DNA from 2 places in the Bacillus sp. CZDM1 genome. Region 2 is predicted to be linked to the other one. Evidence: riboswitches for the same ligand, from Rfam matches in the RefSeq annotation. Region 2 holds a riboswitch; the other holds the start of a gene.
The links. Region 2 has a riboswitch for cyclic di-AMP ahead of ACY3XC_RS00270 (sporulation protein). Riboswitches for the same ligand answer to the same signal wherever they lie in the genome.

Region 1: it holds a riboswitch for cyclic di-AMP, as region 2 does, so the genes downstream of both, ACY3XC_RS11350 (APC family permease) here and ACY3XC_RS00270 (sporulation protein) in region 2, are expected to answer to the same signal.

What each region holds. Positions count from the first base shown of each region.
Region 1 covers NZ_JBUESO010000004.1:227,740-235,590, forward strand. The annotation lists gene ACY3XC_RS11335 (MFS transporter) at 25-1,239, shown strand; gene ACY3XC_RS11340 (histidinol-phosphatase) at 1,387-2,193, opposite strand; gene ACY3XC_RS11345 (hypothetical protein) at 2,417-2,851, shown strand; gene ACY3XC_RS11350 (APC family permease) at 2,881-4,707, opposite strand; cyclic di-AMP (ydaO/yuaA leader) riboswitch at 4,845-4,985, opposite strand; gene ACY3XC_RS11355 (hypothetical protein) at 5,067-5,195, shown strand; gene ACY3XC_RS11360 (YheC/YheD family protein) at 5,329-6,648, shown strand; gene ACY3XC_RS11365 (glutaredoxin family protein) at 6,674-6,916, opposite strand; gene ACY3XC_RS11370 (metallophosphoesterase family protein) at 6,943-7,437, opposite strand; gene ACY3XC_RS11375 (alpha/beta fold hydrolase) at 7,606-7,851, opposite strand, start outside.
Region 2 covers NZ_JBUESO010000001.1:46,523-54,373, reverse strand. The annotation lists gene ACY3XC_RS00295 (acyltransferase family protein) at 1-806, shown strand, start outside; gene ACY3XC_RS00290 (MerR family transcriptional regulator) at 887-1,414, opposite strand; gene ACY3XC_RS00285 (MerR family transcriptional regulator) at 1,469-2,341, opposite strand; gene ACY3XC_RS00280 (Cof-type HAD-IIB family hydrolase) at 2,512-3,300, opposite strand; gene ACY3XC_RS00275 (polysaccharide deacetylase family protein) at 3,421-4,146, shown strand; cyclic di-AMP (ydaO/yuaA leader) riboswitch at 4,308-4,448, shown strand; gene ACY3XC_RS00270 (sporulation protein) at 4,554-4,949, shown strand; gene ACY3XC_RS00265 (hypothetical protein) at 5,095-5,439, shown strand; gene ACY3XC_RS00260 (aminotransferase class V-fold PLP-dependent enzyme) at 5,549-7,051, shown strand; gene ACY3XC_RS00255 (L,D-transpeptidase family protein) at 7,119-7,613, shown strand; gene ACY3XC_RS00250 (choice-of-anchor J domain-containing protein) at 7,724-7,851, opposite strand, start outside.

The sequences.
Region 1 (7,851 bases), on a different contig from region 2:
AATAGAGAAAACTGGTGAAGATTCGTGCGCACATTTAATGAAAAGATTAGTATTTATCATGGCATGGTTTCTACCATTGCCATTAACCTTGCCGGGAACTTTTATCCCATCTTTGCTATCTCGATTCTTGGAGCATCCAATTATCAAGTTGGATTGATTAGTTCACTTCCTCCTTTCATTGCACTTCTGATGACAATTCCTGCAGCTATTCTCTTAAATCGTTTGGAGACGCAGAAAAAAACAGTTGCGATGGCAGTTTTATGGGCTCGACTATTTTTTTTACTCCTAATAGGAGTTGTTTATTTCTCCTCCACTTACCAAGCGTGGGCATTCTTGATCATTATCGCTTTCATGAATGTACCTGCAACAATATCTAACGTTGGCTGGCAAACATTAATTAGCGGTATGATAAAGGAAGAACGAAGAGGTGCTTTTTTTAGTGATCGTAACCGGCTTTTAACCATTGCTGGAATGATTTCCACACTTATTATCGGGATTATCATGAAAAACCAAACAAGTAACGCAACTGCCTATCAATGGCTATTTTTTGCAGCCTTACTTTTTGGCTTACTCGAAGTATTTTTCTTAATGAAACATAAAGAAACAGTCCGGCCCGTCCCCAATACAAAAAAATCATCGATGGACTGGTCTATTTTTAAAGATCATGGTTATAAATGGTTCCTGATTGCGGCACTCTGCTTTAATTTCACCTGGCAGATGTCATGGGGAATATTCAATATTTACCATGTCAGAATCGCAGAAGCGACCATCCTTTGGATTAGCATCTTTTCAGTAGCTTGTCAATTGGTTCAAATATTTTCGTTCCCATTGTGGAAGAAATGGGCAGAGGAAAAATCTAATACCCTCATGCTGGTATGGGCTGCGCTAGGGATGGGACTTGTTCCCTTCTTAACGATTCTGTCTACTAACCTATTCTATTTAACAGGTGTTCAAGCACTATCCGGATTTTTTATTTCCGGGGTTGTGCTCTTATTGTTCAACCTTTTGTTGGAACAATCCCCTGCCGAAACGAGAACGTATTGTATCACAACCTATAATGTACTCTTATCATTTGTCGCCTTTATAGCCCCTCAGATTGGTATTATGCTGTTAGAAGGGTTAGGCATACAAAAATCAATGGAGTTAAATTCCATTATGAGAATAGGCAGTGCATTTGTATTTCTACTCATGTATTCTCGTACTCGAAAATTCACAAAAACAGTGTTATTAAAAAGCTAGTAAACTTTTCTAGCAATTGGCATTTTCCGTATGACCAACTTGATATACTAGTCCCAACAATATCCAAAAACCGAAAACTTAAACAGGCACCAATGAAATGGAATCTTCGTCCATTACATTGGTGCCTGTCACCATTTATTCACTTATTCATATATTGACTGCATATCTCTTTTTTGCTTTAAAGTAAACCCATTCTTTGAAGCCTATTTCATTGAGTCGAGCACGAACTTGTTCGAATTCGTCACCGACTCGGTGTGGGTCGTGGGCGTCGGAGCCGAAGGTGACTTTTACTCCGTGATGGAGTGCCATCTCTAAAATGTCATGGGCTGGATACCAGCCTCCAACGTATTTTGTTTTTCCTGAGGTGTTGATTTCGATAGCGATATCACATTCTGCAATGACCTTTAAGGTGTGCTCAACTGCTGCAGTTTGAATGTTTGAAAAGTCAGGATAATAGCCCTTCATTGCGTCAATATGGCCCAGTATCTGAAACATACCGCTGCGAGCAGATTGCTCAATTAAAGAATAATAGGTTTCTTTCGTTCGTATTTGTTCTTTGGAGCTCAGGCCCTCCCAGCGGTTCTTATTAAAAATGCTTACTCCATCCACTTGATGAACAGATCCAATTATATAATCAAAAGGATATCTGTCAAAATAAGGTCGATAGTTTTCTACCTGCTCAGGAAAGAAATCTGCCTCGATTCCTAAAAGGACATCAATTTTACCAGAATACTCTTGTTTTAACTTTAAGACTTCTTCAACATATTCCGGAAACTGACTGGCTGCCATCGATATATGTGGAAAAGGATGATCTTCTTCACTCGAGAAATAAGGTGTATGATCGGATATCCCGATGACATTTAAGCCCATTTCAATACCGGCTTCAATATAATCACGAATACCTCCCCTTGCATGACCGCACCGGTCATGATGTGTATGTAAGTCAAATTTCACTCTTGTTTTACTCATTTACTCTTCACCTCTAACTCATATTTACCCATATTAAGGAACTTTCATTCTTTTCCTTTTTCTTCTTATCATCTCATATTATAAATAATTGACTTCCCCTTAAACATTCAATTCTCACAGCTAAAACTCCTTTTTATCACCCCTTGTCCAATCCAAAAGACAAGCTTTTTCATATATATAATTATTAAATATTAATGTGAGGTGTTTTATGGAAAGTTGTGATTGTCGTGCAACCTTATCCGCTACTGCCGTACCAGTTGAAACCTTAATTAATCGTTTTCCCTCCAGCGGCATGATTACGGTATCTGCACAAATTTGTGATGTTAATTGTTCAGTTAAAAACAGTTATATTTCCATTCTTTATGGTGACCATCAAGATCAAAACAATAGCTTTGTTTTTAAATCCGTGGTATCTGGGTTACCCACATGTGAACCTGTTTCCGGTGGCGGTATTGGTATGATAATGTCAGCTGAAGGAGAGGCCTCTGGAGTCCTCTTTAATGACAATGCAATTCTATCCAACATACATTTTCTCCATGAAACTATTATTGGTAATGCCATTTGTTCTATTTCATTAACAGCTAACGGGCAGACCTTTGAGGTGCCGGGATGTATCTTTAGTCATGCTGAAAAACTAAATTGAGCAGCTCCCGTATCGGAGCTGCTCTTTTATCATTTTTTTAAATGATATGGAACGGTTGTGATGATAACGTTTCTTTTATATAGCAGGTATGCTTTAATAAGTAAGCTTGATTGATTATGCAGGATATTATGCCAGCCTTTTTTAGGTATGAATTGTGGAATGATGACCGTGACCCTGTAGTTCGCTTCACTAGCTTTATGCTGTACCGTATCAACAAATTTAGTCAATGGCTGTATGATACTCCTGTAATGCGAGTGCAGGGTTACGAGCCTAATATCAGGCTGCCACTTATTCCATTTTTCTTCGAATTTCTTTTCATCATCTCGTTCAAAGGAAACATAGACGGCGAGCACTTGATCCGCTCCTAGAGATTTTGCGTAATTAAGTGAATTTTCTACCACTTGTGTAATTCCTGCTACAGGAACAATAATTACGTTCCCTTCGATTGGAATTGCAGGTTCGTCGGCATTTATTCTTAGTTGTTCACCCATGGCCTCATAATGCTTTCTAATTCGGTAAAAAACGATAACAATGACAGGCAAAAATACCAATACCGGCCAAACCTGGGCGAACTTAGTTAAAAAGAACATAATGGTAACAATAAAGCAAATCACTGCACCTAAGGTATTAATAAATAGCTTAGCCTTCCAGCCTTGAGGCTTTTCACGAAGCCATTTTAACATCATTCCCGTCTGTGACAACGTAAAAGGAATGAATACTCCAACCGCATATAGTGGTATTAAGTGCTCAGTTTGACCTTTAAAAAATATAATTAGGAGGATGGAAGCTAAACCTAGGACTAAAATTCCATTTGAATATCCTAACCGGTCTCCTCTTATTTTGAACATTCTTGGGATAAACTTATCGTTTGCTAAATTTACTGCCAGCAAAGGAAAAGCTGTATACCCTGTGTTGGCGGCAAGTATTAAAATCAAAGCCGTAGTCCCTTGAATAAAGAAATACATAAAATTCCGCCCAAATGTTTGCTCTGCAATTTGTGAGACTACTGTAACCGTTTCATTTGGCCTAATTCCATAATAATAAGCTAAAAATACAATTCCAGAAAATAATACAGCAAGTAATCCGCCCATTGCTGCTAATGTTTTTGCAGCGTTATTTGGGGCTGGATCTTTAAAGTTCGGAATTGCATTCGAAATCGCCTCAACTCCTGTAAGTGCTGAACTTCCTGAAGCGAAAGCCCTTAAAAGCAGAAATAAAGAAATCCCAGCAATAGGTGTACCAACAGGTGTATGCAATTCCGCTGGAACCTGACCTGTTACGATATTGTACATACCTACACCAATCAAAATGAATAAAGCGAGGACGAATAAATATACAGGATATGCTAAAATAGAAGCAGACTCTGTTACACCTCTTAAGTTTAATGTTGTAATAAATAACACAAAGACAATCGCTATACCCACATTATGGTCGTGTAGTGCTGGAAAGGCTGATGTTATGGCATCCGTTCCAGCTGAAACACTAACTGCTACCGTTAAAATATAGTCAACAAGTAGAGAACCTCCCGATATCAGCCCATAATTCACACCCAAATTTTCCTTTGATACTACATAGGCTCCTCCGCCATGAGGGTAGGCAAAAATAATTTGTCGATAGGATAAAATTAACGCCAATAATAAGATTAAAACCCCGATTGCGATTGGAATGGAATACCAAAAGGCAGCCGCACTAATAGTCACCAACACAATCAGGATTTGTTCCGGTCCATACGCAACCGATGATAAAGCGTCAGAGGAAAGAATTGCCAACGCTTTTGTTTTATTGAGCTTTTGTTCCCCTAATTCTGTTGACTTTAAAGGTCTGCCAATTAAAAATCTTTTGACTGAAGAAACCACTTTTTCCACTCCCGAGAAACCATAAATTGTGAATAACTTTCTATTACCTTATTAAATTGTCAAAAATGCACAAAAAAATGCCCACAAGTCAAAGTAAATAGACCTGTAGACATATATGCTCTGTCAACAAGCTCCACCTTCCTTCTCATTAACGCTTACGAGGTTAGCTGTCGGATTCGGGCCATTGAGTAGCCCTACCTATTAAAGGATTCACCCCTTGGATATACTATCCATATGAATGGTTCCCCCGCACCAATTGGTCTCAGCGATTTAGAAATATGAAACTGTGATTATCATACTCCTGTGTTTATCAAATGTAAATTAAAATTTTTAAAAGAAAAATATGATTGGAGAAATTTATGTCTAAAGAGAAAAAGCCGTTATTGACTGATGAATTTTTAGATGAACTTGCAAAAGAAATCAATGAAATATACGGTCCTCCGGATGAACAAAATAATAATACAAAGAATGATGAAAAAGATAATTAATCCACCATTCCATATTTCCGTATAACAATGGTACACTTGTCCAAATTGTTAGAATCGCTCACATTTTAAAGACAAACTCGATGATTAGTACATATAATAACGTATCCAGGATTTATGGTTGGGAGGAATATAAATGGATAATGTTATTCTGCTATCGAGAAACACCACTAACAGTGGGATATTGACTCTTCATCCCAAATTAGCAGAATCAATGGGAATTACTCAAATTACAGCTAGAAAGATCAGATTTGGAGCAAAAACCTATCAATCTATTGTAGAAATTTCTGATGAGCTACCCTTGAATGGGGCAAGCCTATCTGAAGATATTTTGGACATGCTGAACATACCTCAGCATTGCAGTCTTGAAATTAAGCAGCATGGAAACGAAATACAAATAGGACCCTTTATAGGTTTACTTGCTGGTTATTATCAAAGCTCCATCAAGAAATACCTTGAACAACTACGAGATTATGTTTTCCTTTATCATGAGATTAAAGGTGCAATACTTGTCTTTTCTCTTGACCATGTTGATAAAATCAATCATACAGCCAAAGGATATCTTTATAATCCACGAACAAAACAATGGGAAGAAGGTACCTACCCATATCCTTCAGCTATTTTTGTGATGACATCTTCTGTAAGCTCTGCGTGGATACAGCATTTCAAATCAGTCATTGGCGATGTCATTTTTAATGATTTCTTTCTATCTAGATTGAGTATTCACAAGAAATTAGCAAATTCAATTGGTGTAAAATGTTACCTGCCCGATACGATTCTTTATGGTTCTCCTCAAGATCTGTACTACTTTTTAAAGAAATTCCCTAATTTAACAGTTAAACCACTTAATAACGCAAATCGTTCAGTCATAAGAGTATACTTAAAAAACTCGAACTCACTCGTTATATCTAATCTGAGAACCTTGGAAACTAAGAGTTTCAAATTTAATAGTCGGGATCAAGCCTATTCCATTTTTAAACAATATTTTAAAGATGGAGAATATTTGATTCAGGAATCGATTGATGTAACAGGTTATCGAACGATGTCAATTCGAATCATTACTGTTAAAGATCAAACAGGTCAGTGGAAGGCTATGGGCTTGTTTACCCGAGGAGATCAATCTGGAGAGAATGAAGGTAAACTAATGCCTTTGGTTAAATTTCAAAAAGAGATGGTATCAGATTTCTTGCAGCAAAGTGATTTGTATGCATCCCTGACCTATCAGGAATTAACCCATATTGCTATTGACACAGTCAAAGAAATTGAGAGCATGGGGGTGCATTTTGCGAATGCAGCTGTAGATATAATAATTGGAGAATTAGGCGATATCTGGATTTCAGAAATCGATTACTTCAATCCCTCACACGAAATAGCACTAGTCGCAGGTTATCCGAACCTATACTATGAAATCTTAAAAACCAATATGCTCTATGCGAAAAAGCTAGCAGGTTTTTAACAATAACAAAAGAGCTAACCAAAAATTAGCTCTTTTTTGCTATTTCCATTATTTCTTTCAGTTCATTTGTAAAACCTTTTACAGCTTTATTTCCTATCACCGTTACCGGAACACCTAAAAAGCCATATTTCTCAACTTCTGTTTGAAAATCTGTGTTCGTTGAAATATCCCTCACCTCAAAAGGTATGCCTTCCTCCGTAAGGACTTTTTTGACCATTGTGCACTCTATACAGTCATTTGTGGTATAGACGATAATCCCTTCAGCCATTGTTTACCCTCTCCTTCCATTCGTAGTTACTCTTCATCAAAATATAAAAGTTCTGCTGCTATTTTATCACTTATGGTGATTACCCCGAAAGAATACTGCTTCTGTCTTCTCTTGTCAGTTGGCGATCCTGGGTTAAAAATTAATATTTCCCCTTCAAATCGGTTTACCGGGATATGAGAATGTCCAAAGATAATACAATCTACTTTTTCACCTTTAAAGGCTTCAATGGCACGTTTTTCCGTTGTTTTTCCTTTACCATGTCCATGGGTAATACCAATTTTAAACCCACATACTTCTACTATTTTTTTAAAAGATAACAATTCTATTATTTCTTGTCCATCTACATTTCCATATACACCTTCAACTCTTGCATATGACTGTAGCTCTTTATATACATCTATGGTTGTCCAGTCACCTGCATGGATAATCAAATCAGCATCCTTCAGTTGTTCTAATAATCTAGTTGGTAATCCCATTTTTCTCTTTGGTAAATGCGTATCTGATATTACGACAATATTCATACTTTTTCCTCACTATTTTCAAAAAAATAATCTATTCCGTTTGACATTATGCACCAATTCTGTGATTCTCCTTTGTTAATACGACAACATTAATTGACATCCGTACTCAGAAAATGTCTGTTCCTGCGCTTTCCCGAGAAATACAGAAAAATTTCCCAATGGAACCGCTTACATCCTATTTTTTTCATTACATAATTGGACAAATTCTTGAATCAACTTGTTTAATTTTCCCGCTGCTTTTGTCGGTATCTGATGCTTTTCTTTTGAAAGAAACTTTATTACATTACATGGTAATTGGTCACTTAATAGACTGGCATACCGATGAAAAGATTTGTCTTTCTTACCATAGACCAATAATATTGGGAGTTCAATATTATTAAGTTGACTCGTACAATTATATTCCAAACTGTACTG
Region 2 (7,851 bases):
CCGGATATTTTGCCAAAGGTTTTAAAAATAAAGGGTACTTGCTTAAATCTGTTCAAAAGATCTTGATTCCCTATTTTATTTTTCAGATTATCTATTCTGTGGTTTATTTTTTAGTCGGGAAGGAAAAAACGCTTGAATTTAATCTGTTCCAGCCTCATTGGTCATTGTGGTTTTTACTAAGTTTATTTTTCTGGAATTTACTGCTGTATGTATTTGCGAAATTAAAATGGGTGGGTTTGCTCATCTCGGTTTTATTAGGAATTGCAATTGGTTATTTTGAGGATGCAGGAAGTTTTATGAGTATATCTCGGACGTTTGTTTTCTTTCCATACTTTCTGTTAGGTTTCTTATTAAACGGGGACCATTTAAAACGAATCATTGGGGCAAAGTATGCTGTTCCAGCGGGAGTTATCATTATCATTTTTACGTTTTTATATTTTGGATCAAGTTTTCCTGAAAATGCTGTTCCATGGCTGTTAGGGGACACCTCTTATGAAAACATGGGAGGAATGCAGCTTACGGACGGACTGCTGCGTGCTTGGCAATATGTTTTAACTTTAATTGTAGTTTTTGGCTTCTTGCCATTAATCCCATCGAATCAGTACCGAATAACGAAAATAGGTGAAAGAACACTATATGTTTACTTGTTCCATGGGTTTATCATTAAGTCCATTCAATCTATTTTACCGGATGCCATTTCAGAAAATTATTTATTTTTAATTGTCTTTTCCTTTATGGTTTGTATTGTACTTGGCAGTTATATGATTAAAAAATATACACAGCCCCTTGTTGAATTAAAAATATAAGAGCGGAATGTGTTCTGAACACATTCCGCTCTTTTTTTGTCTAGCATAAGCCCCTATGCAAGGCGCTTATGTTTTTCTAGTTACCCTAAAAACCCAAATAACGAACTAACCAAATTCTTCTTTTTTCTATTTAGCTTTCCATGTTCTAATACTAGAGGTTTTTCAGGGAGGGTGGTTTTCATAATCTCAAAAAGCTGTGATTGTAGGGATTCCACTTTTTTTGTTAAGTCTATGACTTGACTCTGTAATTCTTCTATTTCCCTGCGGTGCTGCAGGAGCTGATAGGAGGCGACAGAATCTGCTTTTGAGTTTACCTTTGCTTCTAATTCGTTAACAATGGTATACAATCTTTCCAGTTCTGCGTTTGGCTCAGGAGCTGCTTTAACAGTTCCTTTCCTAGTTTTCTTTTCCTGAACAGGTGCAATTTCTTGAAGTAAGGTCCCATTTTGAATTTGTGTTTGAATGTTTCTTAGAAGATCAATATCCTCGTTATTAAAATGATAATGTCCCCGTTCATTACGCTCCATTGGCAGTTCAAGCTGTTTTACCCATCGTTGAATGGTACTTGCTGATACCCCTAATAATTTTGCTACTTCACTAGTGTTCATAATGATCCCCTCCACTTGAAAAATTTGACCATAGCAGCAAGTGTCGTGACGATTTTACTCCCAGAACTTCCACCATTTCTTTTCCCGTGCAGCGGCTACATCACGAAAACTTGTTAATAAATCCTGAAAAGCAGCTTCTCTTTGCGTGATTTCATTTCGGAATTGGTCACGTTCTTTCCCGCGATCTTCACGGTCCTTTTCGATAACTTCCGATAAACTCATGATTTCTGTATTTGTAATATCTACGTAGTGAGCAAGTTCCTCCGTAGATTCAGACAATTGCTTTGATAACGTATAAATCTCTTCAGAAGTTTCGTGTGAGGCATTGACAATACTTTTTGATAAATAATGAAGTCTTTCTGTCGTCTGTTCTGCTGATTTTTCAATGTGTTCCGAAAGTCCCTCAATTTCTGCTTTTGTCGAAGCTGACGATTTATAGATGGAATCAGAAATGGACTTCACTGTATAGAATGTACCTTTAGAGATTTCCTTTTTTACTTCTTCTACTACCTCTTTACGGAGAACACTTCGAATTTCATCTTTTACCTCACTTAAGAAGGTTTGCTTATAAGTATCCATGGCATCGAAAAATTGATCGGCATTCTTAATAGCATTTTCCTCATTCGTTATTTCGGGCATGGTTTCTGAAACAATTGGCAAAGAGGAGGAAGGGGGTTCAGAAATCTCGTTTTCTACTGGTTCATCCTTCGTTTGTAAGTTTTGTAGGATCATCTCTGTGCTTAATTTGTTTTCGTACATTTGTTTAATATCCAAGAGTAAATCTAATTCTACCTCCGAATATATTCTAGCGCCTTGTCTGGTCCTGGGTATATCAAGATATTCCTCAAGTTCCTTTTCCCATTTTTTTAATGTAGCTGGCTTAACATTTATTTTTTTGGAAACTTCCTTTAACGTGAAAGTTCTCATAATATTCAAATCCCTTCTATCCAATTTACGGTAAAACATCTATGGATAGTAATTTCTATAAGGTGCACCCCATTTTCCTGCAGGGTGACAAAAGCTATCAAAACAAGACGGATAACACGAAATACCAACAAATTCATGCAAAAAAAGCTGTGCATATGCACAGCTTTCGCTTACTCGATAATCCCTAATGCTTTTAATCCATTATAGATACCTGATTCTGTTACGGAAGTGGTTCTATGTTTAGCATATTGAAAGAGGTCCGGATGGCCATTTCCCATTGCAAATCCTTCACCAACACTCAGAAGCATTTCTTTGTCATTCATTCCATCACCGAATGCAATAGCATTTTCCTTCTTAAATCCAAGGTGCTTCAGGACATATTGAACACCAATGCCTTTATTGACTTGATCTCTAATCACGTCATAACAATGAAGCATACCTTCAAGATTTACTTGTGATAAGTGGATTTGATCTTCATGTTTATATAATGCAGTATCCTTTGTTTTTAAATTGATCAAGGTCATTCCGAGAACTTCATAATCGTTTGATGGTGAATAGGAGTCATTTTTATGTAAGTGAAACTTTTCTATAAATTCTTTTACACCATCTGCTTCTATATCAGAAAATATATTTTGGTCTTTCGTATACAAAACAAGTTCATGTTGATTTTTTTTCGCAATATCAATAAATTGTTTGACACTTTCCTTGTTCATTGGCTCTTGAAATAGGTCTTTACCTTGATAAATGGCAAATGCACCGTTATACCCAATGAGGGAATGGACATTTAACTCTTTCGCAAGTTCCCTGATTTCATGTAAAGGTCTGCCAGTGGCTAAAAAAACCTCAATTCCTTTTTCTTGAACCTGACGAATTGCATTGATCGCAGTATCCTCGATGGTATCATCCGGCTTAATGATGGTTCCATCAATATCTAAAAATAAAACCTTATAATCAGACATTAAACCTCTCCTTAAATTAGGTATATTCTTTCAGTTTATCATGTTTATTTAAGAGATAAAACATACGGACTGAGGAATACTAGGTAAAACTGGCTTGGAAAAAAAGGGAGGCTTTACTGCATGTTAAAACTAGTAGTTCTTCTTCTTCTTCTCATTTGCTTGCCTGACCAAGTTTTTTCACAGCAAAAGGTACCTATCTTAGTTTATCATTCCATTGATAATTATTCCGGTCTAGGGTCCAAAGAGTTATTTGTAACTCCCGAGAATTTCGAAAAGCAAATGATCTATTTGAAAAATCAGGGATATACGTTAGTAACATTCGAACAGTGGAATCAACTTGGTAAAATAAAGAAACCTATTTTTCTAACCTTTGATGATGGGTATAAAAATAATCGTAACGCTTTTGAGATTCTCCAGAGGTTAAAGGATGAAACTTTTAAGCCAAAAGCAACTTTTTTTGTAATATCGGATTTTGTCGGTAATGTAAATCGGTTAAATATTTCAGAATTAAGAATGATGTCGGACTCTGGTGTTATTTCTGTTCAGTCGCATACAGCTACACATCCAGATTTGACAAAGTCAGAAAATCTCCACTATGAATTAAAAGGATCGAAGGAGAAAATAGAAAAGATAACAGGGAAACCTGTCATTGCCCTAGCCTATCCATATGGAAGTTATAATGAACGTACAGCTTCAGAAACGAAAAAGTTTTATTCATTTGGATTGACGACAACACCAGAAATTTATTCGAAAAAGGATATCAAAAACGAGGATTTTTACCTGCCGCGACTGTATGTTAAGTATTCAACCAATTTAAAAGAATTCGCAAAATTAATTACAAAATAAAAAAGGGACAAAGTTGTCAAATATCGATGAAACATGAGCAAACACTAGAGAAATCATTGTTTTTATTTAAAATTGGAGATTAGGCAGTTAATTTAGGCGAATATCACTCTTTACAAGTAATCAGGTTGAGGATAAAATTATCGTCATAATCAATATTAAATTAAATATTTCGGCCAAAACCCATCAAAATGGGTACGGAGGAACCAATTTATTGGGGCTAATTCTACTATTGTAGAAGGGATGAGAATTTCTTTCGCCATCCTACCCGTCAGCTAACTTCGTCGGCTAAAGCGAAGGAGGTCATGGACCGCCAAGTACAGGGGCTTTTTTGTTTTGATTAACACTTTAAGCAGCTTGATTTACTGTTGGTCTTTTATTATGCCTATTTTAGGGAACAGGTGAAGAAAATGACATTAAAAGATTATTTAACAAAGCTAAAGATAGGTTTGCCAAAAACAATGGTCCATTTGGATAAGAAGGTATACGAAGCCGGAAGTGTTATTAACGGTACCATTGAGATAACAGGCGGCCTGTTAAAAAATAAAATAAAAAGATATGATATCGATCTAGTAGGGATTGATTCCCAGGCATTTGTAGAAGAAATAGTAAATAGTCATTCCGTTTTCTGTTCTTTTGAGTGTAGTCCAAACCAGACTGGAAAAATTTCGTTCTTAATCAATGTTCCTGACGATATTAAAAAAAATCAAGAAACTTTTAACTATTCTTTAATCATTAATATTGATTTAGGAAATGCAAACAATATTACGCAAAATGTCCCAATTATGATAGATGCCGTTTCTTAGTATGTATCTATTAAACTAGTTATTTAATGTAAATCGGAACATTATCCTATTTATTGATATAGCATTGTAAACTACTAGAAATTAGGCTGTAAACAATCACCGTTATAATGAAGGTAACATTAGACTTTATTAGGCGGGTGCAATGATGGAAGACACAATGGTTAAATCCTATTTACAGAAATCACTAGAAGAGTGGAAGGATGATATTTCATCAGTCCTTATCGAAATTGATAAAGAATATGAAGAAGTGGCACAAGAGTTAAAGGTATATTCTTACAAATACGGGATTACCAAGCAAGTCATTCAATCAACGGTGAACGAAGAAATTATTGAAAGTATACGACAGAGGTATCATAAACCGTTTGAGGAAAGTTATAACCAATTAAAAGAGTATATAAAAGACCTAGAAGAGAAGCAGCGAGTTTTTCACATGTTTGTTCAAAAAATTGATGAAGTGAATCGTAAGGAATCTGCAAAGAATCCTATTTAATTATAAAGGATAACAGTCTGGTCCAAATGGATCAGGCTTTTTTTGTCGGCAAGTGAAAAAGCTTTGCATATAGTAATTAACACAGATTCTCACAGAGAGGTGTTGAAGCATGATTACTGCAAGGATCGGAAGTAAGTGGTATACACTGCCGGACAATCTTGAGGAATATTTTCAAAAATTTCGGTCTCAGGTTATCGGCAATCATCAGGAATTTGACTCGCCGTACGGAAGAAAACCTATAATATATGCTGATTGGACGGCAAGCGGAAGATTATTTCGACCAATTGAACAAAAGGTTTCAGAGGTATTGGGTCCTTTTATGGCCAATACTCATACGGAATCAAATATTACGAGTTTAATGATGACGGGTATCTATAATCAATCAAAAAAAATCATCAAGGAACATGTAAATGCCAATGATTTCGACGCTGTCATTCTTGATGGATTTGGAATGACATCTGTAATGAACAAATTACAGAGAATAATGGGGGTTCGAGTCCCGGAACAATGGAAAGACAGTATTAAGCTTTCAGAGAAGGATAGGCCAGTTGTTTTCCTCACACATATGGAGCACCATTCTAACCAAACTTCATGGCTTGAGACATTAGCGGATGTTGAGATTATTAGACCTGACTCAGAAGGTCTAGTAGATGTTAATCATTTGGAACAACTTTTGTTACAGTACCGTGACCGAGCGGTTAAGATTGGCTCATTTACAGCATGCTCGAACGTAACGGGAATCCAGACTCCTTATCATAGGATGGCCAAAATCATGCATAAGCACGGAGGTCTTTGCTTTGTGGATTTTGCTGCCTCAGCTCCCTATGTGAAGATGAATATGCACCCAGATGACCCTATGGAAAAACTCGATGCCATTTTCTTTTCTCCGCATAAATTTTTAGGTGGACCCGGTACGAGCGGTGTCTTAATTTTTGATAAAAGAATTTATACAAATAAGGTGCCAGATCATCCAGGAGGGGGGACGGTGACATGGACAAATCCATGGGGTGGACACCAATACATTAACGAAATTGAGCATCGTGAGGATGGAGGAACACCAGGGATCCTTCAGGCAATCCGTACAGCGTTATGTATCAGATTAAAGGAACAAATGGGAATAGAACAAATTTTAGCGAGAGAAAAAGAACAGCTCGAGCTGCTTTTATCTGGATTAGGGAATATTCCTAATCTGCATGTATTAGAGAGTCATCAACGCAATCGAATCGGAATTGTTTCATTTACTATTACGGATATTCATTACAATCTTATTGTACGTTTACTAAATGATCGATATGGATTTCAGGTTCGCGGTGGCTGCTCGTGTGCAGGAACATATGGTCATTATTTATTGGAAATTGACAAACATAAATCGAAGCAAATCGCTGAACAAATTGATCAGGGAGATCTATCTACTAAACCAGGGTGGGTCCGGTTTTCACTGCATCCAATTATGACCAATGCGGAAATTTTATTGTTTGTTGAGGCCATGAAAGAGATAACTAGGAACATTGCTGATTGGAAAAAGGATTATATGTATGACCCAGTCAGTAATGATTATTTCTATAATCAACACATCCGAAAGGATATGGCACCTTTTTTTGATCTAACTTGATATCTTTTATGGTAGGCAACGGTTCAGATATTCCAACATATGTTATAAGAAAAAAAGGTGGGATATCATGATTCATATTGTGAAGCGGGGCGATACCCTTTATCAAATTTCTTTGGATTATCGGGTAAGCCTCGCTAGTCTTTATGCAGCAAATCCCGGGGTCAACTACCAGCAATTATATGTAGGACAAAAAATTCAAATCCCTGGTCTGCCAGACCCCAATACAATTCCCTTTTCGATTCAAATTTCGATTGGAAAAAGAAGACTTTCATTATACCGGAGTGGCAAGCTGGAGAAAATCTATCCGATTGCCGTTGGAAAAATGCTGAGTGCTACCCCAACAGGTGATTTTGTAATTGTTAACCGACAAATGAATCCGGGTGGACCATATGGTGTTTTATGGCTTTCATTATCCAAACAAGGCTATGGTATTCACGGCACCAATAATCCGAGTTCGATAGGTAAAGCTGTATCAGCAGGTTGTGTTAGAATGCATAACCGGGATGTTCTTCAGCTTGCCGAAAAGGTTCCCAACGGCACAAGAGTAATCATCCGGCCTTGATAATCGCTACATTTATTTTATCAAGTATTATGAAAGGTTTCATGAGTGACCACTTATATAAAATCAATAAAAAATCTCACCTCCATAAAAGGGGAGGTGAGATTTTTTGGTTATTTGTAGATAACAATCGAACCAACTGATTTGTCTTTTGCTTGTCCATTTACACGAACCTTAAGTCCGAAGTTACCAATATTACGGCCAGCATCTGGCATGAATGTATTCATAAATGAGTTGGTGT